DNA from 4 places in the Massilia sp. genome. Region 4 is predicted to be linked to each of the others. Evidence: predicted binding sites of a transcription regulator. Region 4 holds the regulator's gene; each other region holds the start of a gene.
What was found. Region 4 encodes LexA, which represses DNA repair genes until DNA is damaged. Its sites were predicted from a motif close to ACTGTATNNNNATACAGT; they were not measured.
Positions count from the first base shown of each region.

Region 1: a site for LexA is predicted at 1,832-1,849, ahead of dinB (DNA polymerase IV). Genes of this name have one in related genera too.
Region 2: a site for LexA is predicted at 3,971-3,988, ahead of recA (recombinase RecA). Genes of this name have one in related genera too.
Region 3: a site for LexA is predicted at 1,386-1,403, ahead of ACK4S9_RS03625 (putative DNA modification/repair radical SAM protein). Genes of this name have one in related genera too.

Region 1 is NZ_JBKBOV010000006.1:66,568-74,162, reverse strand. It holds gene ACK4S9_RS05285 (recombination-associated protein RdgC) at 1-611, opposite strand, end outside; gene dinB (DNA polymerase IV) at 700-1,812, opposite strand; gene ACK4S9_RS05275 (S8 family peptidase) at 1,957-3,723, opposite strand; gene ACK4S9_RS05270 (glycerate kinase) at 4,156-5,496, opposite strand; tRNA gene ACK4S9_RS05265 (tRNA-Val) at 5,618-5,693, shown strand; tRNA gene ACK4S9_RS05260 (tRNA-Asp) at 5,735-5,811, shown strand; tRNA gene ACK4S9_RS05255 (tRNA-Asp) at 5,878-5,954, shown strand; gene ACK4S9_RS05250 (diguanylate cyclase) at 6,182-7,336, opposite strand; gene ACK4S9_RS05245 (cyclic nucleotide-binding domain-containing protein) at 7,576-7,595, shown strand, end outside.
Region 2 is NZ_JBKBOV010000004.1:120,301-127,895, forward strand. It holds gene ACK4S9_RS03935 (sodium:solute symporter family protein) at 1-1,285, opposite strand, end outside; gene ACK4S9_RS03940 (DUF4212 domain-containing protein) at 1,282-1,587, opposite strand; gene ACK4S9_RS03945 (sensor histidine kinase) at 1,577-3,160, opposite strand; gene ACK4S9_RS03950 (response regulator) at 3,157-3,858, opposite strand; gene recA (recombinase RecA) at 4,094-5,176, shown strand; gene recX (recombination regulator RecX) at 5,199-5,657, shown strand; gene ACK4S9_RS03965 (DUF2889 domain-containing protein) at 6,158-6,733, shown strand; gene sucC (ADP-forming succinate--CoA ligase subunit beta) at 6,813-7,595, shown strand, end outside.
Region 3 is NZ_JBKBOV010000004.1:55,149-62,743, forward strand. It holds gene ACK4S9_RS03620 (M16 family metallopeptidase) at 1-1,095, shown strand, start outside; gene ACK4S9_RS03625 (putative DNA modification/repair radical SAM protein) at 1,416-2,645, shown strand; gene ACK4S9_RS03630 (UdgX family uracil-DNA binding protein) at 2,642-4,171, shown strand; gene ACK4S9_RS03635 (PEP-CTERM sorting domain-containing protein) at 4,337-5,038, shown strand; gene ACK4S9_RS03640 (TraB/GumN family protein) at 5,122-6,153, shown strand; gene ACK4S9_RS03645 (PEP-CTERM sorting domain-containing protein) at 6,323-7,057, shown strand; tRNA gene ACK4S9_RS03650 (tRNA-Gly) at 7,184-7,257, shown strand; gene ACK4S9_RS03655 (sialidase family protein) at 7,301-7,595, opposite strand, start outside.
Region 4 is NZ_JBKBOV010000030.1:11,994-19,588, forward strand. It holds gene purF (amidophosphoribosyltransferase) at 1-51, shown strand, start outside; gene ACK4S9_RS15830 (cystathionine gamma-synthase family protein) at 56-1,294, shown strand; gene ACK4S9_RS15835 (sel1 repeat family protein) at 1,609-2,343, shown strand; gene lexA (transcriptional repressor LexA) at 2,369-3,001, opposite strand; gene rpsF (30S ribosomal protein S6) at 3,241-3,639, shown strand; gene priB (primosomal replication protein N) at 3,667-3,957, shown strand; gene rpsR (30S ribosomal protein S18) at 4,000-4,290, shown strand; gene rplI (50S ribosomal protein L9) at 4,328-4,780, shown strand; gene ACK4S9_RS15865 (replicative DNA helicase) at 4,886-6,271, shown strand; gene ACK4S9_RS15870 (DUF47 domain-containing protein) at 6,355-6,981, shown strand; gene ACK4S9_RS15875 (inorganic phosphate transporter) at 7,015-7,595, shown strand, end outside.

The sequences.
Region 1 (7,595 bases), on a different contig from region 4:
ACGGCGGCGCGGCTTTCGCCGGTGGCGCGCAGTTCGGTGTCCTGGTCGATGGTGAAGCCGTAGGGCGCTTCGTCGGCTTCCAGCCAGCCGGTCATCACGGCCACCGGCGAACGCTGCACGCGCAGCGATTCGAGCGGCATGCGGTCCACGGCCTTGAGCAGCAGCTTGATGACGTCGTCCGCCTTCGACGGGCTGGCGGCATCGACCACCAGCCAGCCGTTGACCGGGTCGATCCAGACCCAGACGTTGCTGCGGATCGAGAAGGCGCGCGGCAGCAGTTCGTCGGCCACGCGTTCCTTCAGTTCCTTCATTGCCTTCTTACCCGGCGGGAAACCCTGCTGCTCTTCCAGCTCGGCGGCCTTGGCCTTGGCGACCTGGTTGATGACCGAGCTCGGCAGCAGCTTCTTCTCGGTGCCCAGCATCATCAGCATCTGCTTGTTGACGACATGCACCAGCTTGCCGTTGCCGCGTGGCGAATCCCAGCCCTGGCGCAACAGCTCGTTGCTGCTCGCGGGCGTGAAAGCCTGCGACTGCAGGGCTTCTTCCATCTGTTCAGGGTTGAACGCCCAGGGAGCGGGCAGGCGATAAATCTGGAGATTCTTGAACCACATACGCTGTTATCCGATTGTTTCAGTATTTCAAGGGAACGACATTCTACGCTGCTCAGCGGAAATTGCGGCCGGCAGCACGGGGAAAAAATTATTCTATTGACGAGTCGCCAACAGCCTCGACGATCGCCGCCGGCAGCGCGTCGTCGAACAGGCGCAATTGCTCGACCGTCTCGGTATCGCTCAGGCGCACGCCGAGGCCCAGCAGGCGCACCGGACGGTTATGGCGGGCCCAGCCGGTTTCCATCAGGCGTGCATAGGTCGGGATATGTGGCGCATAGCCAACACACTCGACCGTGGTCTGCTGGAAGTCCGAGAACTTGATCTTCACAAACAGTTTGTTGATGAATTTTTCGGCGCCATTGCGCTTGATGCGGGCCAGCAGGTGCTCGAACAGGTCGGGCAGCAGGCGCAGGCAGGCATCCAGGTCCGGCACGTCCGGCGTGTAGGTTTCCTCGGTGCTGATCGACTTGCGCTCGCGCGAGGTGTTCACCGCGCGCTCGTCGATGCCGCGGCAGAGCTTGTAGAGCCGGTAGCCGAAGCTGCCGAAATGCTCGGTCAGCCGCTCGATGCTCCAGTGGCGCATGTCGGCGCAGGTCTGCAGGCCGAGCCGGTGCATCTTCTCGGCCGTCACCTTGCCCACGCCATACAGTTTTTTCACCGGCAGCGCGGCGACGAAGGCGTCCACCTCTTCCGGGCGCACGAGAAAAAGGCCGTCCGGCTTGTTCCAGTCGCTGGCGATCTTGGCCACGAACTTGTTCGGCGCCACCCCGGCCGAGGCGGTGATGCCGACGGTCTCGAAAATGCGGCGCCGGATCTCCTGCGCGATCAGGGTGGCGCTGCCCTTGCAGTGCGGCGAATCGCTGACGTCGAGGTAGGCCTCGTCGAGCGAGAGCGGCTCCACCAGGTCGGTGTAGTCGCGGTAGATGTCCATGATTCTCCGCGAGGCGATCCGGTATTTTTCCATCGCCGGCGGAATCACCAGCAGCTGCGGGCACAGCTTCATGGCCTGGGCGGTGGCCATGGCCGAATGGATGCCGTAGCGGCGCGCCTCGTAGTTGCAGGTGGCGATCACGCCGCGCTGGTCGGGACGGCCGCCGACCGCGAGCGGACGCCCGCGCAGCGAGGGGTCGTCGCGCATCTCGACCGATGCATAGAAACAGTCGCAGTCGCAGTGGATGATTTTACGGAGCGGAGAATTCACATTGACGGCAGAGCCGACTACTGTCATTCCATACAGTATCCGTTGAAAGCTGAGTTATTGCAAGGCACCAAAAAAGAACGCGCGGCATGCCGCGCGTTCCCGGATGAAGGCGGCGCAGGGGAGCGCGCCGTTTCGTCCTGACTATTACCAGCTGAGCTTCAAGGTGTACTTGCCGCTGGTCGAGCCGGTGCCGCCGCTGTAGTACACGACGCGCACGTAGCGGCTCGCCGTGGTGCTGCCGGTGTTGGCCGAGCTCGCGCTGTCGACCGCGCCGCTGCCGTTCTCGCTGCGGCTGAGCAGCGTGCCCGAGCTGTTGTAGATGTACAAGTCGTAGTCCGAGGTCGAGTTCGGGGTCATGGACGCACTCAGGGTCTTGCCTGCCGGCAGATCGACACGGAAGTAATCCGTATCGGTCGAGCTGCCCATGGCGCCGTTCACGGTGGTGCCGCTGGTCGAGACCAGATTGGCGGTGCCCAGGGTGTTGTTCGACTCGGTCTCGTTGATGACCGTTCCGCTCGGTGGGGTGGTGCCGCCGATCGCCGCGTTGACCGCCGCGGTCGCGTCGACGATGCCGGTGCCGCAACCCGAGCAGGTCGCCGGGAAGGCGCGCGCGGTCGACTTGAGCATGCTTTCCACCTGGTCCGGGGTAAGGGTCGACTTGGCCGCGAACATCAGCGCCGCCACGCCGGCCACGTGCGGAGTCGCCATCGACGTGCCCTGGTAGCCGGCGTAGTTGTCCGAACCCGGGGTCGACGAGCCCGAGTTCAGGGTCGAGATCACGCTGTAGCTGCCGTCGCCGCCCGGGGCCGCCACGTCGACCAGGGTGCCGTAGTTCGAGTAGGAGGCGCGGCCGCCGGTCTTGCCGGTGGCTGCCACGGCGATCACGCCCGAGCAGTTCGCCGGGCTGGCGTTGCTGACGTTCATGTTGTCGTTGCCGGCCGCCACGACCACGACCGAGCCGCGCGAACGGGCGCCATTGATTGCGGTCTGGGTGGTGGCGTCGCAGGCGCCGCTGCCGCCCAGCGACAGGTTCAGCACTTTCGCCTTGTTGGCATTGGTTGGCACGCCGGTCACGGTGCCGCCCGAGGACCAGGTGATCGCGTCGGCGATGTCCGAGGTGTAGCCGCCGCACTTGCCGAGCACGCGTACCGGGATCATCTTGGCGTTGTACGCCACGCCGGCCACGCCCAGGCTGTTGTTGGTCTTGGCGGCAACGGTGCCGGCCACGTGGGTGCCGTGCCAGCTCGAACCCGATGCCGGCGAGCCGGCATAGCATTCGCCGGCGGCCACCCAGTCGCCCGGGTCGCTCGGATCGCTGTCGCGGCCGTTGCCGTCGTTGCCGATGGTGGCGCTGCTGATGAAGTCATAGCCGGCCAGGTGCTGACCGCTCAGGTCGGCGTGCGGGCGGTAGCCGGTGTCGATCACGGCCACCACCACGCCGGTGCCGGTCGACTTGTCCCAGGCGGTCGGCAGGCGCAGCCCGCCGACCGAGTCGGTGTAGTGCCACTGCTGCGCGTAATACGGGTCGTTCGCCGTCGCCATGTGGGTCATGATGCGGTCCGGCTCGGCGTATTCGATGTTCGGGTCACGCGCCATCATTTCGGCGGCAACTTTCTGTACGTCATTCAGGTGTTTTTTGCCGTTGAGCTTGAAGACACGGGCGCCGCTGGCAATCGCGTGGCTTTCCCGGACGGTCATGCCGAACTCCTGGCCTGCGCGCTCGAGCTTGGCTTTGCGCTCCTGGGCCAGTGCGGCGACCGCGTGCCCCCGCGCTTGACCCTTGGTCTTCTCCACCGAGAGGTCGTCCTTGTACTTGACGATGATCTGGTCAGTCTCCATGACGAATTGCTGTTTGCCGGCCGGCTTGTCGTTACCGACGCCCGCCGCAGCCGTCACGGACGCGACTGCCAACGATACTGCGACACAAATCTTCAACATTGCAGGTTGCATCGAATGCGATTGCTTCATGTTTCTTCCTTATTGTGTGTTTTCCGTCAAGCGACTGAACCTCGCCTGTGTCATTGATTTCCGGTCATTGCCGGTGCCGTCTGAATGCGGCGAAAGGCAGCGTAATACGAAAGGAAAAAGTTCGGCGTGACAATTCGAGACAATTCAGCGTATTAACAACACTTGGAGAAACCGATGCTTCAGAAACATGTTTTCTTCGGCGAAACGTTAAAACAGGCAAATAACGTATGCCACAATTGTGTTGATATACCTCAAAAACCTTTCCTTTTGGATAAGGTAAACAAGTGCGTATTGTTCAGGCTTAATGACAAATAAAAAGGCCGCGCAGAGCACGGCCTCATACAGTCGATAGCGCCGATGATGCGACGCTGGGATCTACAACACGTCGGTTTCGATGACGATGGCGCGGAAGTCGTTGACGTTGGTGCGGGTCGGGCCGGTGACGATCAGTTGGCCGAGAGCGCCGAAGAAGCCGTAGCCGTCGTTGTCCGCCAGGCGCGCGCGTGCATCCAGTCCCTGGGCGCGGGCTCGCGCCAGCGTGCCGGGCGCGAGCCAGGCTCCGGCATTGTCCTCGGTGCCGTCGATGCCGTCGGTGTCGGCGGCGAGCGCATGCACGCCCGGCAGGCCGTCGAGGGCGACGCCGAGGGCCAGCAGGAACTCGGCATTGCGCCCGCCCCTGCCCTGCCCGCGCACGGTGACGCTGGTTTCGCCGCCCGAGAGGATCACGCAGGGCGCGCCCAGCGGCTGGCCGTGCCGCACGACCTGGCGCGCGATGCTGGCATGTACCAGCGCCACCTCGCGCGCCTCGCCTTCCATGCTCGACGACAGGATCAGCGGCGCGTAGCCGGCCGCGCGCGCGGCGCTTGCCGCGGCATCGAGCGACTGCTGGGCGGTAACGATGACGTGGGTGGCGTTGCGCGCCAGGCGCGGATCGCCCGGCAGCGGCGCCGCCAACTGCGCGTCCAGCAGCACCGTGCGCGCGGCGTCGGGCACCGGGATCCCATACTTCTCGAGGATGGCGAGCGCATCGCGGCCGGTGCTGCCGTCGGGCACCGTCGGGCCCGATGCCACCACGGCCGGGTCGTCGCCCGGCACGTCCGACACCACCAGGGTCACCACGCGCGCCGGGTAACAAGCCAGCGCCAGCCGCCCGCCCTTGATCGCAGACAGGTGGCGGCGCACGCGGTTCATCTCGCCGATCGGCGCGCCGCAGCGCAGCAGTTCCCGGTTCAGCGCGCGCTTTTCCTCGAACGTGATGCCAGGGGCGGGCAGCGACATCAGGGCCGAGCCGCCGCCGGACACCAGGCACAGCACCAGGTCGTCCGGTCCCAGTCCGGCGGCGGCATCGAGCATGCGGCGCGCCGCCTCCTCGCTGGCGGCGTCCGGCACCGGATGGCCGGCTTCGATGACCTCGATGCGGCGAGTCGGCGCGCCGTGGCCGTAGCGCGTGACCACCAGCCCTTCGAGCGCCCCCCGCCAGTGGCGCTCGACCGCCTCGGCCATGCGCGCGGCCGCCTTGCCCGCGCCCAGCACCAGGGTGCGTCCCCTGGGCGGCGGCGGCAGGTGCGGCGCGACCAGGTAGTAGGGGTCGGCGGCGGCCATGGCGGCGTCGAACAGGTGCTGCAACAGCGGGTGGGCGGTGGGCATGGCGTTTCTCATCCGGGGCGAAGCATGATATTTACACAAAAGCGCCGGGATCGCGAAAACGGCGCCCATCCTCCATCGATTTTCTATTTTTTTCGAAAACCCTTGCAAACCTTGAATTCGAGCCTCTATAATTCGGGCCTCTTCGGACGCAATGACAAGCGTCAGACAGAAACCTCTGGATAGAGAAGCCGGGCGCTTAGCTCAGTTGGTAGAGCGGATCCCTTACAAGGATTAGGTCGGGAGTTCGAGCCTCTCAGCGCCCACCACGCCATTCAGCAGGTTGATCGAAGTACTGATCAGAGTAAACGGAGCGGTAGTTCAGTTGGTTAGAATACCGGCCTGTCACGCCGGGGGTCGCGGGTTCGAGCCCCGTCCGCTCCGCCAGCATCACGGGAAAAGGTCTGATTCGTCGGACCTTTTTCTTTTAGTAGAGTAGGGAAACAGAACACCGGAGCGGTAGTTCAGTTGGTTAGAATACCGGCCTGTCACGCCGGGGGTCGCGGGTTCGAGCCCCGTCCGCTCCGCCAGCTTAAGAGGAAGGGTCCGAGAAGTCGGACCCTTTTTTCGTTCAGCGATCAGAGTGTTCACCCCTGCGGGTGAACACGAGCCGTGGGCTCGAAGGGATTCGCCTGCAAGCGAATCCGCGGCCCGCGGCACGTGGGCGAGCCCCGTCCGCTTTGAACACTTCAAAGAAAAGTGGTCCGCATTGGCGGACCATTTTTCTTTGCACTTCAGTCTTCTCAGGCCAGTCTTCTCATGCCCGCCGCTGCTGCGGCTTCCCCACCTCCACCCGATCCCGCCCCCCGCTCTTGGCCGCATACAGCGCATGATCCGCCCGTGCCAGCGCCATCCCGAGCGTCTCGTTCGGATCGAGCACGACAACCCCGATACTCACCGTCATCGTGTACGGCGTGCCGCTGGTGATCACGACCGCCTCGCGCACCGCTCGCCGCAGTCGTTCCGCAGCGTGCAAGGCCCCCGCCACATCGGTCCCCGGCAGCACCATCGCAAATTCTTCCCCACCCAGCCTGCCGATGGTCTCATGGGCCCGCAGGGTCGCGCGCGCGGTGCGGGCGAAAACGGTGAGCGCCTCGTCGCCCGTGGCATGGCCGAAGCGGTCGTTGATCTGCTTGAAGTGATCGATGTCCATCATCGCCAGCGCGAGCGGCTGGCGCTGGCGCAGCGCGGCCTGGCGTGCGTTCTCGGCACGCTCGAGGAAGGCGTGGCGATTCGGCAGGCCAGTCAGGCTGTCGGTGGTGGCCAGGCGCGCCATGTCGGTATCGTCCTTTTCCTTGCACAACAACAGGAAGCCGAAGCCATTCACGATCATCAGGAGGTAGCCGGCCAGGTAAGCCGATTCCTGCGCCACGCGCTGGCCCAGGGACGCGTCGCTGCTCAGGCAGCTGGCGCCCCACACGGCCACCGCAACCGCGAACAGCGCGTCATTGGCGCCGATGATCCGCTGTAGCAGCGAAGCGCGGCGCCGGGGGCGCAGCAGGATCCAGGCCATCGCTGCCGCGAACAGCGCGAGCACCCCGGCTACCAGCGCAGTGAGGTAGGGCATGGGCACACCGGCGCGGCCGGCCGCCAGCACGATGGCCAGGGCCAGGGCCGACACCGGCAGCAACACCCGCCGCCAGTGCTCGAGACCGAAGAAAATACAGTAGGCGGCCACCTCCAGCGATACCGCGAGGACCCAGCCGGCCCCTTCGATACCGTTGAGCAGCGCCACGTCGAAATAGAAGCGGCACCAGCCCAGCAGCTGGCAGGCGCCCATGCCGAAGCGTGCCCACATCCACAGGCGCAATCCCGGACTGGGCGCAGCGCCATGCGTGTACCCTGCCATCAGGATGGCAAAGGCGATATTGCCGACGCCGAGCGCCAGCAGGAAAGAATGAATGTCGAGCACTGCTGTTCCCATGGGTGAGCCATTGGCATCACCTCAATTATGTTATTTTATTAACATATATTTCCCTGAGGAACTATATTACACCGTTTCCCTGACAGGGCACGCACAATTGCATAGACATGTGTAAGCGCAACACTTTCTACCGGGACATATGTGGGGCAGAGCTTTTTTGATGCACAGCAGCACCCGATAGCGGATAATCATCCGACAACATATCAACGCACCATGCTGGAGCAATCGTGATTTTTGGTTTCCTCAA
Region 2 (7,595 bases), on a different contig from region 4:
CCGGAATGGTCAGGTAGATCAGCAGGATGAAGAACAGGGTCCAGAACACCGACACCCGGGTCTCGTTCACCGAGGGCGTGGTGTAGGCGCGCATCAGGATGTGGGGCAGGGCGGCGGTGCCGAACATCAGGCAGAACACCACGGCCAGGAAGTTGTTGCGGCGCTTGTCCGATTCTTCCTCGGTGGCGCCGGGGAAGGGCACCGTGTGCGGCACCGGCGGCCGGGCGCGCGCCAGGTTGGCGTCGCGCTGCTCGAGCCACACGGCGCGCGCCTCGTCGGCCGACCCCGGATAGGTACTCAGGGCGCGCTCGGCCTGGCGCACCTCGACCAGCGAGGCGTTGCTGGCGCGCACCGCGGCCAGCTTGCGCTGCGCTTCCAGCTTGCCGGTTTCCCAGGAGCCCGGGAGGGCCGCCAGGCGCGCCGCGTATTCGTCGGCGCGGCGCCGGAACTCGGCCCGCACCTGTTCCTCGCGCGGGTCCTTGTCGAGCTGCTGCTCGCGCGCTGCCAGCTTCGGCAGCAGCGAGCCGTAGGCGACCTGGGGCACCGGGTTGTCGGCATGCTTGGCCGCCAGCCAGATGCTGGGGATCAGGAAGGCCACCAGCAGGATGATGTACTGGGCCACCTGGGTCCAGGTGATGCCGCGCATCCCGCCCAGGAACGAGCACACCAGGATCGAGGCCAGGCCGAGGAAGATCCCGACCGAGAAATCGACGCCGGTGAAGCGCGAGGCGATCAGGCCGACCGCGTAGATCTGCGCCACCACGTAGGTGAAGGAAACCAGGATGGTGGCGGCCACCGCCAGCGCCCGTACCGGCCCGCCGCGCCCACCCGCGCCGCCGCCATAGCGCACCGCCAGGAAGTCGGGGATGGTGTATTGCCCGAACTTGCGCAGGTAGGGCGCGATGAGCAGGGCCACCAGCACGAAGCCGCCGGTCCAGCCCATGATGTAGGCCAGGCCGTCGAAGCCGTACAGGTACAGCCCCCCGGCCAGGCTGATGAAGCTGGCCGCCGAGATCCAGTCGGCGGCCGTGGCCATGCCGTTGAACAGGGCAGGCACCCGGCGCCCGGCCACGTAGTATTCGGTGACGTTCGAGGTGCGCGCCACCACGCCGATGGTGGCGTACAGGACGATGGTGGCGAACATGAAGATGTAGCCGATCCACAGGCGCGGCATGCCTTCCTGCTCGAGCAGGGCCAGCGCGACCAGGAACAGGGCGAAGCAGGCGGTGTACCAGAGGTAGTAGCGCGACAGCTTGCGGAAGTAGGGCGGCTTCACGGCGCTCATGCGCTCTCCCGCGCGGCCTCGGGATGCAGGCTGTCGAGGCGGCGCATGCGCCAGGCGTAGAACACGATCACGACGAGCGACACCAGCGAGGCGCCTTGCGCCGCCATGTAGAAGGACAGCGGCCAGCCGAACACGGTGAAGCGCGACAGCTCGCGCGCGAAGAACACGGTGCAAAAGCCGGTGCACAGCCACACCACCAGCAGCGCCGCGGTCAGCCGGCGCGTCGCCTGCCAGTGCGCGGCGCGGGCGGCGGCCAGGCGCGCATGCGGATCGCTGTAAGTAGACGAAGAATCAGTCGGCATCGATGGGTTCATGGACAGGAGGCGGGAAGGTCAGCCGGAACAGGCTGCCCGGGTACTTGGACGAATGGCTGCGCGGATTGTTGAAGATGTCGATCTCGGCGCCGTGCTGCTGCGCGATCTCGCGCACGATCGCCAGCCCCAGGCCGCTGCCCTGCACGTTGCTGCCGAGGATGCGGTAGAAACGCTCGAACACGTTGGCGCGCTCGCTCGGCGCGATGCCGGGCCCGGTGTCCTCGACCTCGAGCAAGGCATGCTCGCCGTCGCGCCGCACGCGCACCGTCACGCTGCCCCCCTGCGGGGTGTAGCGCAGCGCGTTGTCGATCAGGTTCGACAGCAGTTCGCGCAGCATCAGCGCGTTGCCGGCGATATGCAGGGTTTCCTGCGAAGGCGCATCGGGCGATTCGTAGCCGAGGTCGATGCCGTGCGCGAACGAGGCCTGCACCCAGTCCTGCACGGTGGCGCGGGCCAGCTGGGCCAGGTCGATGTCTTCAAAAGCGAGGCCGGCGTGCGGCTGGTTTTCGGCCCTGGCCAAAGCCAGCAGCTGGTTGACCAGGCGCGTGGCCGATTCCGAGCTCTTGGCCAGCTGCTCCAGCGAACGGTGGATCTCGTCCGGGTCGACCTGGCGCAGCGCCAGCTCGGACTGCATGCGCATGCCGGCCAGCGGCGTCTTCATCTGGTGCGCGGCGTCGGCGATGAAGCGCTTCTGCATCTCGACGGTCTGGGCCAGGCGCTCGAGCATGTCGTTGAAGGAGCCGACCAGCGGCGAGATCTCTTCCGGCACCTGGCGCGGGTCGATCGGCGACAGGTCGTCCTGCGGGCGCGCGCGGATGCGTTCCTGCAGCTCGGCCAGCGGCGACAGCCCGCGCGACAGGGCGAACCAGACCAGCGCCAGGATCACCGGCAGGATGATGAACTGGGGCAGGATCACGCCCTTGATGATCTCGTTGGCCAGGTGGGCGCGCTTGTCGAGGGTTTCGGCGACCTGCACCAGGGCCAGGCTGGGCGGCGTGCCCATTGGACGCGTGCGCAGCGGGTCGAGGTTGACCCAGGAGTAGGCGACGCGTACCGGCGTGCCGTGGATGTTGTCATTGCGGAAGAGCACGGCGCCGCCGTGGGCGCCTTCCTCGAACATGCCATTGCGCGGGCGCGGCAGGTCGCGGTCGCCGTCGAGGTGGGCGCCGTCCGGCCCGCTGATCTGGAAGTAGACGCTGTCGACGTCGTCGGCGCGCAGCACGTCGGTCGCGCTGCCGGGCAGCTGCACCACGGGCCGCCCGGCCACCGTGCGGATCTGCTGCGACAGCACGGTGACGCGGTCTTCCAGCGCGTCGTCGAAAGGCTGGTTGGCGATCGACTTGGCCACCAGGTAGGTGATCGCGATGCTCATCGGCCACAGCAGCAGCAGCGGGGCCAGCATCCAGTCGAGGATCTCGCCGAACAGCGAATGGCGGATGTTCTCGTCGGGTTCGGGATTGGGCGGGACCCAGGGCCGCTGCCCGGCCGCCGGGAAGGGCGCGAACGGGTCCTGCCCCGCGCCTGGCGGCGTGTCGGCAAGCCCGCGTTCGTGCTCGTTCACTTGTTTTCTGGGGCCGTGGCGCGCGGGGCGTCGGAGTATTTCTCGAGGCAGTAGCCGAGGCCGCGCACGGTGGCGATGCGCACGCCGCCGACCTCGATCTTCTTGCGCAGGCGGTGCACGTAGACCTCGATGGCGTTGTTCGAGACTTCCTCGCCCCATTCGCACAGGTGGTCGACCAGCTGCTCCTTGGAGACCAGGCGCCCGGTGCGCGCCAGCAGCACTTCCAGCAGGCCCAGCTCGCGCGCCGACAGGTCGAGCATCTGGTCGTTGATGTAGGCGCTGCGGCCGACCTGGTCGTACACCAGCGGACCGTGGCGCACCACGGTGGGGCCGCCGCCGGCGCCGCGCCGGGTGAGGGCGCGCACCCGCGCCTCCAGTTCGGACAGGGCGAAGGGCTTGGCCATGTAGTCGTCGGCGCCGAGGTCGAGGCCCTCGACGCGCTGCTCGACCGAGTCGGCGGCGGTGAGGATCAGCACCGGCAGCAGCGAGGAGCGCGCGCGCAGGCGGCGCAGCACTTCCAGGCCGGACAGCTTGGGCAGGCCGAGGTCGAGGATCAGGAGGTCGAACTCCTGGGTGGACAGGGCCGTATCGGCATCCTGGCCGTTCTTGACGCAATCGATGGCATAGCCGGACTGGCGCAGGGAACGCGTTAGCCCATCGGCAAGTACGCTATCATCTTCGGCGAGCAGAATTCGCATGGGGGCACCTGTAAAACGTTAGACCATCAACAGGCCTTATTGTGTTTGATTTATCGCAACAATGCGAGCCTCGCATATAACAACACCGCGATTTTTTTCGCTTGCCTAAACCACTGGATTTATATACAGTAGTGGCTTGATTTCGCGTGCGGGGACACTGGATTTTTATACAGCAGTTCTCTTGATTTAAGCGGTAGCGCCCCTACCTTGCCTACTCCACAGCTGAAAGTACATCATGGACGACAAAAAACTCGCATTAAACGTTGCCGAAAAAGGCAAAGCGCTGGCAGCTGCCCTGGCGCAGATTGAAAAGCAGTTCGGCAAGGGCTCGGTCATGCGCATGGACACCAACGCACCGGTCGAGGAAGTGCAGACTGTTTCCACCGGCTCGCTGGGCCTGGACATCGCGCTGGGCGTCGGCGGCCTGCCGCGCGGCCGTATCGTCGAGATCTACGGTCCGGAGTCGTCGGGTAAAACCACCCTGACGCTGCAGACCATCGCCCAGATGCAGAAGCTGGGCGGCACCTGCGCCTTCATCGACGCCGAGCACGCGCTCGACGTGACCTATGCGCAGAAGCTGGGCATCAACCTGGGCGACCTCCTGATCTCGCAGCCGGACACCGGCGAGCAAGCCCTCGAAATCACCGACGCGCTGGTGCGTTCGGGCTCGGTCGACCTCGTGGTCATCGACTCGGTGGCGGCACTGACCCCGCGCGCCGAGATCGAAGGCGACATGGGCGACTCGCTGCCGGGCCTGCAGGCGCGACTGATGTCGCAGGCGCTGCGCAAGCTGACCGGCTCGATCAACCGCACCAACACCCTGGTCATCTTCATCAACCAGATCCGCATGAAGATCGGCGTGATGTTCGGCAGCCCGGAAACCACCACCGGCGGTAACGCGCTGAAGTTCTACGCCTCCGTGCGCATGGACATCCGCCGTACCGGCTCGATCAAGTCGGGCGACGAAGTGATCGGTAATGAAACCAAGGTCAAGGTCGTCAAGAACAAGATCGCGCCGCCGTTCAAGGAAGCCCACTTCGACATCCTGTACGGAGAAGGCACCTCGCGCGAAGGCGAAATCCTGGACCTGGGCGCCGACAACAAGATCGTCGAGAAGTCGGGTTCGTGGTACAGCTATAACGGCGAACGCATCGGCCAGGGCAAGGACAACGCCCGTCAGTTCCTGAAAGAGCGTCCGGCACTGGCACGCGAAATCGAGAACAAGGTCCGTGCCGCGCTGGGCGTGCGCGAGCTGCCGCCGGTCCTGGCTGCTGTCGAAGACAGCGGCAAGGACAAGCTGAAGGCAGTCGGCGAGTAATCGCTGAGCTTGTAGAGTGCCTATGCCTGCACCCCAGCTGAGCCTGAAAGCGCGCGCGCTTCGCTACTTGTCGATGCGCGAGCACAGCCGGCTCGAGCTGGGGCGCAAGCTGGCCCGTTATGCCGAGGAGGGCGATGACGTGGAAGCCCTCCTGGATTTCCTTGAGAAGAACAACTGGCTGTCGCAGGAGCGTTTTGCCGAATCCCTGATTAACAGGAAGGCAAGTCGCTTCGGCAACAGCCGCGTGATGGCCGAGCTGCAAAGCCACGGCGTCAACGGTGAAGCGCTGGATGAGATCAAGGCCGCGCTCGCCGACAGCGAAACGGCGCGCGCCATCGAAGTCTGGCGGCGCAAGTTCGGCACCGTCGCCGTCGATGCGGCTGAGCGTGCCAAGCAGATGCGTTTCCTGCTGCAGCGTGGTTTCTCCCAACGCGCTGCGCGGACCGCGATGCAGGGCGCTCCCGACGACGACGAGCTGTAAACAGGCTCGGGTTCAAGCCTGTTGTCTTGATGAGCCGGCCTGGCCCCAGGCTTGCTCTGACGATATGCCAGGCGTGGCCGCAGGCCTGATGTATCACCCTTCGATCGTTCACGCTTCTCTATAATGAGAAGCCTTGCTCCGGCGCCAGCGTGGAGCGTCATCCCCGATATGCCCAGGCATATTCCTCAACGGACGATGGCGCTGCACGCTGGCGCTGTGCGTTTACCGGGACGGTCCAGGCGCCCCTACCATGATTGGTCTTGCCACCGGCCGAACCCGTCCAGCCAAAGCAATATTGACGGCTCAGCAAGAATCCGGGCCCATCTGACCCGCAACCCGGCAAAAAGGCTTCTGTTGCAGTGCAACGGCCAACACACCTGTGCTAAACTTTCACGGTTTAAGCAGCGCCGCATGAGCGGTTGTTGTCGTAGAAGCTACGGCAACGTGCATGAAGCACACTGGCTGCGCCACTAACCGCCGCGTAAGCGGCATTGGTTTTTATGCCCCTGTCTCCTCCCGTATCGCGCTCGCTCCGGCATACGCGCGCCATCACCGTCGATGCCTACGCGCGCGACGATGGCTTGTGGGATCTGGACGCCAGTATCCGCGACGTCAAAACCCGTGACATTCCGCTTCTCTCCGGCACCCGCCCGGGAGGGTGCCCTGTGCACGACCTCAAGTTGCGCGTCACCATCGACCGCAATCTGACCATCGTGGACGCTGAAGCCGCGTCCGATGCCGTTCCGTATCCCGGTTTTTGCGAGACCATCGGCCCTGCTTACAAGAAGCTGATTGGCCTGTCGCTCATGAACCACTTCCGGCTGCACCTGAAAGACCGCCTTTCCGGCGTGCTCGGCTGCACCCACCTGACCGAATTGGCCCAAGTGCTGCCTACCGCAGCGCTGCAGGCCTACGCCGACGATGAGTTCGACGATCGCGGCGGTGCCGACGCCGATCCTGGTAAAAGCGCGGCCGAACGGCCTTTCGAGCTCGACCGTTGCCATGCGCTGCGCAGCGACGGACCCGCCGTGGCCACCTACTATCCGCGCTGGTCGATCAAAGCCGTGTCGGGTTAGGATTCGCTGTTTTGTCGATAGTAGTTATTTATTAAATCAACCGTATTTCTAATTCAGTAATAGAAGAAGGGAAGCCAGCATGAAAATCCATGAGTATCAAGGCAAAGAAATTCTCCGAAAATTCGGAGTGACCGTTCCGCGCGGCATCCCGTGCATGAGCGTCGAAGAAGCGGTCAAGGCCGCTGAAGAGCTGGGCGGCCCGGTCTGGGTCGTCAAGGCACAGATTCACGCAGGCGGCCGCGGCAAGGGCGGCGGCGTGAAAGTTGCCAAGTCGATGGAACAGGTCAAGGAATATGCCGACCAGATCATGGGTATGCAGCTGGTGACCCACCAGACCAGCCCGGAAGGCCAGAAAGTGCGCCGTCTGCTGATCGAAGAAGGCGCGGACATCAAGAAGGAACTGTACGTTTCCCTGGTGACCGACCGCGTCACCCAGAAGGTCGTGCTGATGGCCTCGTCGGAAGGCGGGATGGACATCGAAGAAGTCGCGCACAGCAACCCGGAAAAGATCCACAATGTCGTGATCGAACCGTCGGTCGGCCTGACCGATGAGCAGGCAGACGACGTCGCCCGCAAGATCGGCGTGCCGGAAGAATCCATCGTCGACGCCCGCACCAACCTGCAGGGCCTGTACAAGGCGTACTGGGAAACCGACGCATCGCTGGCCGAAATCAACCCGCTGATCCTGACCGGTTCGGGCAAGGTCATCGCCCTGGACGCCAAGTTCAACTTCGACTCGAACGCCCTGTTCCGTCATCCGGAAATCGTCGCCTACCGCGACCTGGACGAAGAAGATCCGGCTGAAGTCGAAGCATCGAAGTTCGACCTGGCTTACATCTCGCTCGACGGCAACATCGGCTGC
Region 3 (7,595 bases), on a different contig from region 4:
CTGAGCACCGGTACCAGCCAGGACCAGTCGCTGGTGCGCCTGCAGGCGACCAGCGCCAACCTGATGCCTTCGCTGGCCCTGATGGCCGAAGCGGCGCTGAATCCCAGCTTCCCGCAAGAACAGTTCGCGCTGTCGAAGAGCCGCCGCATCGCCGCCATCGGCCAGGAAAAGGCCCAGCCGAACAGCCTGGCCCTGCGCCTGATCCCGTCGCTGCTGTACGGACCCGAGCATGCCTATGGCAAGCCGGCCTCCGGTTTCGAAGGCAGCGTGCAAGGCTTGAGCCGCGAGGACCTGATGGCATGGCACGGCACCTGGTTCAAGCCGGGCAGCGCCACCATCGTCGTCGCCGGCGACACCACCATGGACAAGCTGCTGCCGGCGCTGGAAGCGAGCTTCGGCAAGTGGCAGCCGGGCAGCGCCCCGGCCAAGAAGATGGCCACCGTGCCGCCGACCCGCGGCAAGCGCCTGATCCTGGTGGACAAGCCGGACGCGCCGCAGTCGACCATCGTCGCCACCCACGTGTCGCAGGCCTATGGCCAGCCGGAAGACCTGGCGATGGAGCCGGTGATGACCAACTTCGGCGGCATCGCGACCTCGCGCCTGAACCGCAACCTGCGCCTGGACAAGCACTGGAGCTACGGCACCCAAGCCCGCCTGCCGGACGTGCGCGGCCAGCGTCCGTTCTACATCATCGCGCCGGTACAGACCGACAAGACGATCGAGGCCATGCGGGAGGTAGCCAAGGAACTGCGCGGCGTCGCGGGCGAGCGCCCGCTGGTGGGCCTTGAATACGAGAGCATCATGCGCAACATGAGCTCGCGCCTGCCGGGCCGCTTCTCCACCCTCGCCGCCCTGGAAGCGGCAGGGCTGGACGCCGTCAACCTGAGCCTGGCCGACGACTACTGGACCAGGTACGCGTCGAACGTGCGCGCGCTCAAGCCGGAGCAGCTGGCGGCGGCATCGTCCAAGTTCATCAAGCCGGACGAGGCGGTGTGGATGGTGATCGGCGACCTGCGCAAGATCGAAGCGGGCGTGCGCTCGCTCGGCTGGGGTGACGTGACCGTGGTGGATGCGGACGGCAAGCCGATTCGTTGATCGGAGCTTGCTGTAGTGGAAAGCCCGGTCTGGTGGCCGGGCTTTTTTACGTTCGTCTCTGCGCTAGGGAATTGGGTTCCGGCCTTCGCCGGAACGACGGGTTTGCGGGCAGCTAATGAGATAACGCTAACTCCATACGTTAGCCTTAAAACCGTCGTTCCCGCAAAGGCGGGAACCCAATTTACGCGAGCGCGCTGACCCGCCTCTTTATACCACCCGTCCCATCTTTGAACCGCAATCAAGCCCGCACACTTGACCCATCCACCCTGTGCATACGCGCGCGATAGTATACTGTATGCCCATACAGTTCAAGGCATGCAATGGAACTCAAGGACAAACTGGAAATCCTGGCCGACGCCGCGAAATACGACGCGTCCTGCGCCAGCAGCGGCGCACCCAAGCGTTCGTCCGAGGACAAGGACGGCTTCGGCGCCACCACCGGCATGGGCATCTGCCACAGCTACACTCCGGACGGCCGCTGCGTCTCGCTGCTCAAGATCCTGCTCACCAACTTCTGCATCTACGACTGCCAGTACTGCATCAACCGCCGCACGTCCAACGTGCCGCGCGCCCGCTTCTCGGTGGAAGAGGTGGTCAAGCTGACCCATGATTTCTACGTCCGCAACTACATCGACGGCCTGTTCCTGAGCTCGGGCATCATCCAGTCGGCCGACTACACCATGGAGCAGCTGGTGGCGGTGGCGCGCCAGTTGCGCGAGGTGCACCAGTTCCGCGGCTACATCCACCTCAAGACCATTCCGGACGCCGACCCGCTGCTGATCGAAGAGGCGGGCCGCTGGGCGGACCGCCTGTCGGTGAACATCGAGCTGCCGACCCACGACAGCGTGACCCGCCTGGCGCCGGAAAAGAACGTCCACACCATCAAGCTGGCGATGGGCTCGATCCGCCGCAAGCTCGACGAAAAGCGTGAAGAGCCGAAGGCGCCGAACTTCGCGCCGGCCGGGCAGAGCACGCAAATGATCGTTGGCGCCGACGCCAGCGACGACCATACCATCCTGAACACCGCCGAGACGCTGTATGGCAGCTATCAACTCAAGCGCGTGTACTACTCGGCCTTCAGCCCGATCCCGCAAAGCCCGAAGAGCGTGCCGCTAGCTCCCCCGCCGCTGCTGCGCGAGCACCGCCTGTACCAGGCCGACTTCCTGCTGCGCGGCTACGGCTTCACCGCGGGCGAACTGATGCCCCAATCGGGCAACCTGGCGCTCGACGTCGACCCCAAGCTGGGCTGGGCGCTAGCCAACCGCGAGCACTTCCCAATGGACCTGAACCGCGCCGACGAGATCATGATCGCGCGCGTGCCCGGCATCGGCATCCGCAACGCCAAGCGCATCGTCGAGCTGCGCCGCATCCGCCGCATCCGCTGGGAAGACCTGTCGCGCCTGCGCTGCAGCATGAAGAAGCTGGCGCCCTTCATCGTCACGGCCGACTACAAGCCGGTGCAGGGCGCGGCCAGTTCCCACGTCCTCCGGCGCCACCTGGCCGACGCGCCCGAGCAGATGAACCTGTGGCCGGAACTGCAGGCGGCATGAGCGCCGGCGCTGCCGCAGCTGGCATGAAGGGCCGGCCGCCGGCGGTGACGAATTTCGCCGAATGGCGCGAGGCGGCGCGGGCGCTGCTGCAGGCCGGCGTGCCGCCCGAGGCGGCGAGCTGGGGCACGCTGGAAGGAGGCGACCTGTTCTCGGGTGCGCCGGCCACGGCCGCGCCGGCCGATAATGGCGGCACCCGATTGCAGGAAACGCAATCGCCGAGACCGTTGGCCCAGGAGGCAAGTCCGCGCGTACCCAGATCGCTGCTGGAGATGCTGCAGAAGGCCGCGTGCTTTCGCGCCCCGGATCGCTGGGCTTTCCTGTACCGCGTGCTGTGGCGCTGGACGCATGGCGAGCACGACGTGCAGTCGCCCGCCGATCCGGACGGCAGCCGCCTGCACGGCATGGTCAAGGCGGTGCGCCGCGAGGAGCACGACATGCATGCCTACATCCGATTCCGCGAGCGGCCGCTCGAAGCCGGCGACCCGCGCTTCGTGGCCTGGTTCGAGCCGCGCCACGACGTGCTGCCGCAAGTGGCCGAACACTTCGTGGCCCGCATGGGCAGAATCAGCTGGATGATCGCCACGCCCGAGGCCAGCGTGCTGTGGGACGGCCACACGCTGCACGAGACCGGCCCCCTGATGTCGAGCGCGGCCGAGCTGGACGATGCGGGCGAAGCCCTCTGGCTCACCTATTACCGCAGCATCTTCAATCCGGCGCGCGTCAACGCCCAGCTGATGCAGAGCCACATCCCCTCGCGCTTCTGGAAGAACCTGCCGGAAGGCGCGATCGTGCCTGCGCTGGTGAGCCAGGCCGAACTCGGGGCGCGCAAGATCGGGCAGGTCGAGGCGGTCGGCCGCAAGAGCGGGGCCACCATCCCGATCAGCGCCGAAGCCGCCCAGCCCGACCGCGAGCAACCCTCGAAACTCAACGAGTGCCGGCGCTGCGAGCTGTGGCAGTACGCCACCCAGGCAGTCGGCGGCGAAGGCTCGAAGCGCTCGCCCATCATGATCGTCGGCGAGCAGCCGGGCGACCAGGAAGACCTGGCCGGCAAGCCCTTCGTCGGCCCGGCCGGAAAACTCCTCGACCAGGTGTTCGCCCAGGCCGAGGTGGACCGCAAGGCCATCTACCTCACCAACGCCGTCAAGCACTTCAAGTGGGAGCCGCGCGGCAAGCGCCGCCTGCACAAGACCCCGGTCCAGCGCGAGATCGAGGCCTGCCACTACTGGCTGGAAAAGGAGCTGGCGGCGGTCAAGCCGAAGGTGATCGTGGCCATGGGTGCGACGGCGCTCAAGTCCGTGATGCGCAAGGGCACGGTGGCGCTGAAGGATTTCCTCGGCAAGCCGGTCCGCATCGACGGCGCCTGGCTGGTGACCATCTACCACCCGTCCTATGTGTTGCGGGTGCCGGACGAGGCGAGCAAGCATGAAGCCTTTTCGGTCATGGTGAAGGGCTTGCGGCTGGCGCACGAATTGCTCGCGCGGCCGGATGTGCCGGAGCCCGGTGGAGACGGTCGAGGCAGCCTCTGACATCCGTGGATGGCGAGAACAAGAGATTAACTTGTCGAAAAGATTTACATTGACATAACATGCATCGCGTCTAATTCCTATAAGTAATTAATTCTATTGGTAAATTTCTTTTAGGCACACTTCCTGCTTTGGGGTAAGCAAAACATTTCCCAAAACTAGGATCGCATGAAGACCTTTACTCTGTTGAGCGCTGCCGTTCTGGCAGCAAGCATGGCCGCATCCTCGCAAGCGGCACTCATCACGTATTCCAGCCAGAGCAGTTTCCAGCAGGCGGCCGGTGCCACCACGCTGGAAACCTTCAGTAATGCGAAGCCTGGTGTCAGCGTCGCCAATTATCTGGAAAGTTTCAATGGATTCACGCTCAGCACGGTGGCCAATGGCGACCGGTCGGGCATCGCGACTGGCCGCGTTTCATCAAGCACTGACAATCGTTCGATTCCTTCCAATTTCATTGGGCAACAGTTTTTTGGATGGGGCAATGGTCCTGCGGGTACGGGCAGCGGTAATGCAGCGCCGACCATGACCTTCACGTTTGCCACCGGCGTGAGCGCATTCGGCTTTGATTGGTTCAATACCGATACCAGCGATACCTATTCGGTCATCGTCAATAATCAGCAGCGCTTCCTGATTCCGAAGGCATCAGGCACGGCGGCAACCGGCTTTCTGGGTATCGTTGCCACCAACGGCGAAACCTTCACCAGCGTGACGATTCAAACGAGCACCTATGGGGGCACCATCACCACCGCCGGCCTGGACAACGTTCGCGTCTCCGCGCCGAAAGCGGTGCCGGAGCCTGCGGGCCTGGCCCTGCTGGGTATCGGCTTGCTGGGAGTGGTGGCGCGCCGTCGTCGGTCGCGCGCTGCCTGAGTCGCCGTTCATTATCTATTCTTAAGTTTTCGCTCATATTGCAGAGCTAAGCTTGATGGACAACCAACAACAAGGATGTTCTGATGCTCAAGTTCGCAATTCTTCCGGTGCTGTGCCTGGCCTTGTGCGCAGCACCTTCCCGGGCCCAGACCGAGGCCCGGGAGCCCGTCCCCGCGACCGCGCCTGACACGTCGGTATCTGCCGACGAGGCGCCGGCGGCGCCCGAACAGATCCTGGTGGTCGGCCAGAAGCCCGGTCCGGGCATGTGGAAGGTCTCGAAGGACGAGCACGTGCTGTGGATCTTCGGGACCTATTCTCCGCTGCCGGTCAAGATGGACTGGCGCTCGCACGAAGTCGAAGCCGTCATCAAGCGCTCGCAGGAATACCTGGCGCCGCCGGTCAGCAGGGTCGAGGCGTCCTACTTCCAGATGGCGCTGGCGCTGCCCAGCCTCATCGGCGTCAACAAGAATCCGGACGACGCCGTGCTGCGCGACGTGCTCCCGGCCGAGGTCTACGCGCGCTGGTTGCCGCTCAAGGAAAAATACCTTCCCAAGAACAAGGAGCGCGACCGGCCGATCTTCGTGGCCAACGAGCTGTTCAGCGCCGCGCTGAAGCAGGCCGGCCTTACCACCAGCACCGACGTGCGCAAGCAGGTCGAGAAGCTCGTCGAGCAGAACAAGCTCAAGGTCACGAAGACGGTCAATGAACTGAAGGTCGACAACCCGCGCCAGCTGATCAAGGACTTCAAGAAATCGCAGCTCGACGATGTGGCCTGTTTTTCGAACACCCTGAAACGCCTGGAAACCGACATCGATGCGATGCGCGTGCGCGCCAACGCCTGGGCCAAGGGCGACATCGACGCCATCCGCAAGCTCGATTTCAACGAGCAGGAAAGCTGCAGCAACGCGATCCGCAATAGCGCGGTGCTGCGTGAGCATCTGGCCTTCCAGGGGGCGGAAGAGCGCCATCGCGCCATGTGGCTCGCCAATGCGGAGGCCGCGCTGGCGAAGAACAGCTCGAGCTTCGCGGTGCTGGCGATGAAGGACCTGCTCGATCCAAAGGGCCTGGTGGCGGCGCTGGCGGCGAAGGGGTACAAGGTCGAGCAGCCGGAGTGAGTGGCGCACTTGGGCCGTCGAAAAACTTTACACCTGCACGAAAATTTCATTAGAGCAGCAATGTAGCTGGCACTAAACTATTGTTTTCAAAGAGTAAAGTTTACCAAGCTCAACATTGGTATGAGAATTGCTACATGTCTCCCGTCCAAAAGTTTTAGGGAGATCAGTCATGCATACCGTATCGCATCTTGTAATCAGCCTGTTGCTGGGCGCTGCTTCGGCCTTTGCCACAGCCGCGCCTGTTTCGCCCGAGTACACGAGCTTCGGCCCGCTGGCGGGGGCTACCTACGGCGGCTCCGGCATTCCGAACAATCCGTCCGCGATCACTTACCGCGAAGGCTTCACCATTGCCCTCACGGCGCACCAGCGCTACGACGCGCCCAAGCTGCTCAACGATGGCGAGGGGACGTACTTCGCAACCCCGGGCACCACGCTCTCGCCCAAGAATGTGCTGGGCTCGACCTGGAATGTGGGGTATTACGTCCATGTCGACCAGCCGACCATCGCCGAAAGTGGACTGAGCTTCAAGCTGTTCTACGACCTCGATGCGGGCATGAATACGGACGAGGACAAACTGGGCGTTCTCGACCTGAGTACATTCTTCTCGATCGGCGCCGGCGGAACTGCCCTGGATACCAAGCAGGATTCCCAGAACATGCTGTTCGCTTTCCTCGCCACGCCGTCGCCCTTGGTAACCCCGCCAACAGGTGGCGCCAGCTTCAATCCGCAGGCAAACGGCCACTATAGCTTCATCCTGGCGGCGTACAACGGCCAGGGCGATGAACTGGGCCGCAGCGCCATCAATGTCCAGGTCGGCGAAGTGCCGGAGCCAGGCGTGTTCGCGCTGCTGGGCCTCGGCGCCGCAGGCCTGGTCGCCGCGCGTCGCCGCAAGCAACAAGCCTGAGCCTTAACAGAACGTCTGCGTTCGACGCCCGGCGTCAGGCCGGGCGTTTTGCTTGTCTGCGCCGGCAGGCTGAAGAAGCTTGAGGATTTGTCAAAGCCCGGAAAACACGCGTAGAATGCAGGCAACGCGGGTGTAGCTCAATGGTAGAGCAGAAGCTTCCCAAGCTTACGACGAGGGTTCGATTCCCTTCACCCGCTCCAGTCCTCGGTATCCCATCCCCCAAGCTGTCACGCCGCCGACTCTTCAGCGAGAATCGGGCAAGTGTCCCCGCATCACCCAAACGCGGCTGCCGCGCCCCTGGGCGAGGCTGCTGTTGACCAGCGCGACCATGCCGTCCCCAGTCGCGAGCTTCTTGCCGAGCAGGCCTTGCTGGCTGCCCTGGCGTGCTCCTGCCCCTGGTCCGCTGTGCGGCACAGTGACCGGGGCGCCGCCATCCCGGCTGTAGCACAGCCCCTGCGCCGCCCCCCAGACGACATGCACGCGGCCCTGCGCATCGATCGCCAGCTGCGGCGCCATCGCCGCTTCAACGCGCGTAGAC
Region 4 (7,595 bases):
GACGCGGCCACCAACCAGCTCAACCTCAACCGTCCGGCCACGGCGGAGTAAGACCATGAGCGAGCAGAAGTACGGTTTCACCACCACCATCCTGCACAACGACCGCAGGAAGAGCATCGAGCAGGGCTCGCTGCACAAGCCGGTGCACACCTCGGTGGCCTTCGGCTACAAGGATGCGCGCCAGCTGGCCTCGGTCTTCCAGGGCAAGGAGCCGGGTTTCCGCTACGGACGCCAGGGCAACCCGACCGTCGGCGCGCTCGAGGACAAGATCACGATGATGGAAGACGGCGTCGGCAGCATCTGCTTCGCCACCGGCATGGCCGCCATCGGCGCGCTGTTCCAGGGACTGCTGCGCGCGGGCGACCACATCGTTTCGTCGTCTTTCCTGTTCGGGAACACCAACAGCCTGTGGCAGACGGTGGCGGGGCAGGGCGTGGCGGTCGACTTCGTCGATGCCACCATTGCCGCGAACGTCGAAGCGGCGCTCAAGCCGGAAACGCGCATGGTGTTCGTGGAGACCATCGCCAACCCGCGCACCCAGGTGGCGGACCTGGCGCGCATCGGCCAGCTGTGCCGCGAGCGCGGCATCCTGTACGTGGTCGACAACACCATGACCACGCCCTGGCTGTTCCGCCCGAAGGCGGTGGGGGCGGGCCTGGTGGTCAATTCGCTGACAAAGTCGATCGGCGGCCACGGCATCGCCCTGGGCGGCGCCCTGACCGACACCGGCCTGTTCGACTGGAGCGCCTACCCGCACATCGCGGCCAATTTCCGCAAGCAGCCGGCCGCTAACCAGGGCCTGGCCCAGTTGCGTGCCAAGGCCTTGCGCGACTTCGGGGCGGCGCTCGGGCCGGAAGCGGCCCACCACATCGCAGTGGGCGCCGAGACGCTGGCGCTGCGCATGGAACGTACCTGCGCCAACGCGCTGGCGCTGGCGCAGATGCTGGAGCGTGATGAACGCGTGGCAGCCGTCCACTATCCGGGCCTGGCCTCGCATCCGCAGAACGGCATCGTCACTGAGCTGTTCCGTGCCGGCGGCTCCCTGATGAGCTTCGAGCTGCGCGAGGATATCGACCCCTTCGACTACCTGAACCGCCTGAAGCTCGGCATCCCGGCCAGCAACCTGGGCGACACCCGTACCCTGGTGATCCCGGTGGCGCACACGATCTTCTTCGAGATGGGCCCCGAGCGGCGCGCCAGCATGGGCATCGCCGAATCCCTGATCCGCGTCTCGGTGGGCATCGAGGACACCGCGGACCTGCTGGCGGATTTCCGCCAGGCGCTCGACGCCTGAGCATGACGGCAACCCTTGGGTTGCCGTTTTTTTCGTAGGGTGGGGGCTGCACCGCATTGCTGGATCAGCCACTCGCGTGGACGCCGCCCACGCGTTCAAACAGCAGGTTAGCCGTGCCACTGTTCTTCGGAGCGTTGAACGCGTGGGCGGCAGTCACGTTGTCGATATGCCGGCCTTCGAGGTGGAGCCGCCCACCCTACGGAAAAAGTGCCGCTCCTTCAAAACGACGCCACTGGCGCCGTTTTGTTTCAGCGGTTGAGCAGGGCGGCACATGCCGCTATCATGGGATTTCTTTTCACCTGATCTCCCTGCCCATGAAGACCAAGCTGTTCCTTGCCTCCCTGCTGCTGTGCGGCGCCGCCTTTGCCGGCGAACTCGAAGACGCCAACGCCCTGTTCGAGAAGAAGGACTACGCGGGCGCGCTGAAGATCTACACCAAACTGGCCAATGCCGGCAATCCGGCCGCCCAGCAGGCGCTGGGCCAGATGTATTTCTACGGCGAGGCGGGAGAGGTCGACGAAGCGAAGGCCACCGATCTGTTCAAGAAAGCCGCCGCCAAGGGCAACAAGGTCGCGATCGCCTCACTCGAGTTGCTCGACCAGCGCGTCAAGCGCCGCAAGGACATCGACTACTGGATCAAGGGCTACGACGGCGAAGACCTGAAGTCGGGCGAGTTCCGTTGCGCCACGCCGCGCATTCCGGCGATGTCGAAGGTGAATGCCGACATCGACCGCATCGGCGCGGCCGTGCAGACCTGGCAGGACTGCTACAACAAGTACGTCACCAACCTGAACGCGGCGATGCCGCTGACCCAGCGCGTCCCGAGCGACATCCGGAAGCTGATGAACAAGGAAGAGCTCGAAAAATCGAATGCCCACCTGGCGCAGTTGCAGGAAAACCTGACCGAGGAAGCCAAGGTGAGTTCGAAGCTGGTGCTGGCGGACTACGCCGCATGGCGCTCGGCGACCGACGCCTATGTGACCGAGCACAACCAGATGGTGAAGTCCGCCAAGAAGGATTCCCACTGGGCGGACAAGAAGATCCAGTAAGCCGCCGCGCTGGCGGCTTGGCGAATCAATGCCAGCTGCGCATCAGGCCGACAGCCAGGCCTTCCAGGGCAAACTCGTCTTCCGGCGTCACCTGGATCACCTTGAAATCGGGATTCTCCGGCAGCAGTTCGACCAGGTTGCCGGTCTTGCGGTAGCGCTTGACGGTCACTTCCTCGCCCAGGCGGGCGACGACGATCTGGCCGTTCTTGGCGCTGTCGATCTTCTTGACCGCCAGGAAGTCGCCGTCGCAGATGCCGGCATCGCGCATCGACCAGCCCTTGACCTTCAGCAGGAAGTCGGGGCGCGCCGAGAACATGGCGGCGTCGACGGAGTAGGTGGCTTCGACGTGTTCCTGGGCCAGGATCGGCGAACCGGCGGCGACGCGGCCGACCAGCGGCAGCGACATCATGAGGTTGGGCGGCGGCATCGGGATCTGCTCGACCGAGGCGCCGACCAGGCGGATGCCGCGCGAGGTGCCCGGCGAAATCTCGATGGCGCCCTTGCGCGCCAGGGCCTGCAGGTGTTCCTCGGCGGCATTGGCCGACCGGAAGCCCAGCTCGGCCGCGATTTCGGCGCGGGTCGGCGGAAAGCCGGTGTTTTCGATCGCTTCCTTGATCAGGTTAAGGATCTGTTCTTGCCTTGCAGTGAGCTTGAGCATGGGTGTTATACGGCACTAGTTGTAAGAGCAGACTGTATTTTTGTACAGTATTCTGATATGCGCAAGGGCAAACACGGGAAAACTGTAAAAAATTTGTGCAGCACCGCGCATCCGTGGCGCCGGGGCATGCCCGGGTTCCCATCCGGTGATTTTTCAGGCTATAATCGAAGGCTTTCCCTTCCCACACTCGTCTTGACGCCGAGGTGGGCATTTGTTTAAACGTCCTTAAGGAGTGTTGCATGCGTCATTATGAAATCGTTTTTATCGTCCACCCGGACCAGAGCGAGCAAGTTCCGGCGATGATCGAGCGTTACAAGACCACGGTGACCAGCCGCGGCGGTAACATCCATCGCGTGGAAGACTGGGGCCGTCGCCAGATGGCTTACCAGATCCAGAAGCTGCCGAAGGCTCACTACATCTGCATGAACATCGAGTGCGACAACGAGACCCTGGTCGAGCTGGAAACCGCATTCAAGTTCAATGATGCCGTCCTGCGTCACCTGACCGTCAAGATGAAGAAGGCCGAAACCGCACCGTCGCCGATGATGAAGTCGGTCCAGCGCGAAGACGCAGCCAAGAGCCACCGCGCGGAAGCAGCTGCTGCTGCCCCGGCCGCTGCCGCTGCCGCTGCCGCCTAAGTTTTTCTCGGGAATTCGTCAAGCGCAGTGAACCGGTTCCAGCTCATCGCGACAATCGCGGAGCGAGACGTCCTGCGTTTCACCCCGGCCGGCGTCCCCATCGTGGGCGCGATCCTGATGCACGATTCGCAGCAGGTCGAGGCCGGAGTGGCAAGGCAGGTCGCGTTTGAAATCCCCGCGCTCGGCGCGGGCGAGATTTCGGGCAGGCTGGAAAGCGCCGAACTCGGCGCAGCCTACCGCTTCGACGGATTCCTCGCACGGAAAAACCGCAACAGCAAAGCCTTGGTGTTTCACATCATTGATTTCAGTGCCGCCTAACAGTAGGTTGGCGCAACTTAGATTAGATACAGGAGCCTCGAAATGGCATTCGGTAAAAAGTTCGACAAAAACAAAGCTAAAGAAAAAATGAAGCGCAAACAGCAGAACCCGCTGTTCAAGCGCAAGAAGTTCTGCCGCTTCACCGCCGCCGGCGTTGAGCAAGTGGACTACAAGGACGTCGACACCCTGAAGGACTTCGTCCAGGAAAACGGCAAGATCATGCCGGCACGCCTGACCGGCACCAAGGCGCACTACCAGCGCCAGGTCGACACCGCCATCAAGCGCGCACGCTACCTCGCGCTGCTGCCGTACACCGACCTGCACAACGCTTAAACAGCGGCACGTCAGTCAGAATACCTGGAGAATAAATATGCAAGTTATCCTGCTCGAAAAAGTCGTCAACGTCGGTAACCTGGGCGACGTCGTCAAAGTCAAGGATGGTTACGCACGTAACTTCCTGATCCCGCAAAAGATGGCACGCCGCGCCACCCAGGCCGCCGTGGCCGAGTTCGAAACCAAGCGCGCCGAACTGGAAAAAGCAGCAGCTGAAAAGCTGTCGGCTGCCCAGGCGCAAGGCGACAAGCTGAGCGGCATGACCGTCACCATCGCCCAGAAGGCGGGCGTGGACGGCCGTCTGTTCGGTTCGGTCACCAACTTCGACATCGCCGAAGCCCTGAGCAAGCAAGGTTTCCCGGTCGAAAAGTCGCAGGTTCGCATGCCGACCGGCCCGCTGAAGACCACCGGCGAATTCCCGGTTGCCGTCGCTCTGCACACCGACGTCGTCTCGGAAATCACCATCGCTGTGGTTGGCGAAGCCGCCTAAGCTGCTGTTGTATAAATGAAAAAGCCGGGTTCGCCCGGCTTTTTTTATCTCCGGAAACTCGCCAATTATTTCAGCCGTGTGACCGGAAACGGTATAATGCCCGCCATGAATTCCCCATCCGATCCGCAAGTCGATTCCCTGCGCATCCCGCCGCATTCCATCGAAGCAGAGCAGTCCGTCATCGGCGGTCTCCTGCGCGATAACGCGGCCTGGGACCGCATTGCCGACTTCATGCACGCAGAGGATTTCTACCGCTACGACCACCGCATCATCTTCGAGCAGATGGTCCGCCTGATCAACGCCGGCAAGCCGGCGGACGTGATCACGGTCTACGAAGCCTGCAACATGCTGGGCAAGGCCGAGGAGGTGGGCGGCCTGCAGTACCTGAACGCGATGGCGCAGAACACGCCGTCGGCGGCCAACATCCGCCGCTACGCCGAGATCGTGCGTGACCGCGGCATCCTGCGCAACCTGATCACCGTCGCCGACGAAATCTCGGGCAACGCCTTCAACCCGCAGGGCAAGGAAGTCAAGCAGATGCTCGACGAGGCCGAATCGAAGATCTTCGCCATCGCCGAAACCGGCGCCCGCGGCCAGCAGGGGTGGAACCCGATCCAGCCGCTGCTCACCCAGGTGGTCGAGCGTATCGACGAGCTGTACTCGCGCGAGAACCAGGGCGAGATCACCGGCGTGCCGACCGGCTTCATCGACCTCGACCGCATGACCTCTGGCCTGCAGCCGGGCGACCTGGTCATCGTGGCCGGCCGTCCGTCGATGGGCAAGACCGCGTTCTCGGTCAACATCGGCGAGAACGTCGCGATCGAAGCCGGCCTGCCGGTGGCTGTGTTCTCGATGGAGATGGGCGGCGCCCAGCTGGCCATGCGTATGCTCGGCTCGGTGGGCCAGCTCGACCAGCACCGCCTGCGTACCGGCCGCCTGAACGACGAAGACTGGCCGCGCCTGACGCACGCCATTCAGAAAATGAATGACGCCCAGCTCTACATCGACGAAACGCCGGCGCTCAATCCGATCGAGATGCGCGCACGGGCACGACGCCTGGCGCGCCAGTGCGGCAAGCTGGGCCTGATCATCGTCGACTACCTGCAGCTGATGCAGGGCAGCCAGCCGGGCGACAACCGCGCGGCCGAGATCTCCGAGATCTCGCGTAGCCTGAAAGGCCTGGCGAAAGAGCTGCATTGCCCCGTCATCGCCCTGTCCCAGCTGAACCGCTCGCTGGAACAGCGGCCCAACAAACGTCCCGTCATGTCCGACCTGCGCGAATCCGGCGCTATCGAACAGGATGCGGACGTGATCATCTTCCTGTATCGCGACGAGGTCTACAACCCCGACTCGCCGGATAAAGGAACCGCCGAGATCATCATCGGTAAGCAGCGTAATGGCCCGATCGGGGCGATTCGCCTTACCTGGATCGGCTCCTACACCAAGTTCGGCAACTACAGCGGCAACCTCGCCATCTACCAGGGCGACTAAGCCGATATCAGAAGTAAACACTCAGCCGCCGCCAGCCGTGGCGGCGGTATCGATGTCCCTAGAGATTCACAACGGAGAATAATATGTTCGGACGCCTGATGCCCCAGGAGGGCAAGTTTTTTGACCTGTTCAACCAGCACGCCGCCCTGTGCGTGAAGGGTGCGCAAGAAATGGTTGGTCTGATGACCAGCTTCGACGACCTGGAAAACCGCACCCACGCCGTGGAGAGCATCGAAAAACAGGCGGACAAGATCACCTACGAATGCGTCGACCTGCTGCACAAGACCTTCATCACCCCGCTCGACCGCGATGACATCCACAAGCTGATCACCAGCATGGACGACATCCTCGACATGATGGAAGATGCGGCCCAGACGGTGTCGCTGTACGACCTGCACGCCGTGACCCCGGAAGCCGCGCGCCTGGCGGAACTGTGCCTGTCGGCGTGCAAGAAGGTGCAGGAGGCCGTCTCCCTGCTGCACGACATGGGCAACGCCCAGAAGATCGTCGCCATCTGCGAGGAGATCGACCGCTTCGAGTCCGACGCCGACCACGTGATGCGCGCCGCCATGTCCAAGCTGTTCCGCGACGAACCGGACGTGCGCAACCTGATCAAGATGAAGGCCATCTACGAGATTCTCGAAACCGTGACCGACCGCTGCGAAGACGTGGCCAACATCGTCGAAGGCATCATCGTCGAAAACGCGTAAGGTTCAAAGCGCACACGCACAACAAGAATAAACATGGAAACTATTAACATCAGCATTTACGTGCTGGGCTTCCTGGTGCTGCTGGCACTGGTGTTCGACTTCATGAACGGCTTCCACGATTCGGCGAACTCGATCGCCACCGTGGTATCGACCGGCGTGCTCAAGCCCCAGCACGCGGTGGCGATGGCCGCCTTCTTCAACTTCATCGCGATCTTCGTGGTCAACATGAAGGTCGCGCAAACCATCGGCAAGGGCACCATCGACCCGCACGTGGTCGACCACTATGTGATCTTCGGCGCGCTGGTCGGCGCGATCACCTGGAACATCATCACCTGGTACTACGGCATCCCGTCCTCGTCCTCCCACGCGCTGATCGGCGGCCTGGTGGGCGCGGCGGTGGCCAAGGCGGGCACCGGTTCCCTGATCGCCGGCGGCCTGCTCAAGACCGTGGCCTTCATCGTGGTGGCGCCGCTGCTGGGCTTCGCCCTCGGGACGATCATCATGCTGATCGTGTCCTGGACCTTCGTGAAATCGACGCCGCGCAAGGTCGACACCTGGTTCCGCCGCCTGCAGCTGGCGTCGGCCGCAGCCTATTCGCTGGGCCACGGCGGCAA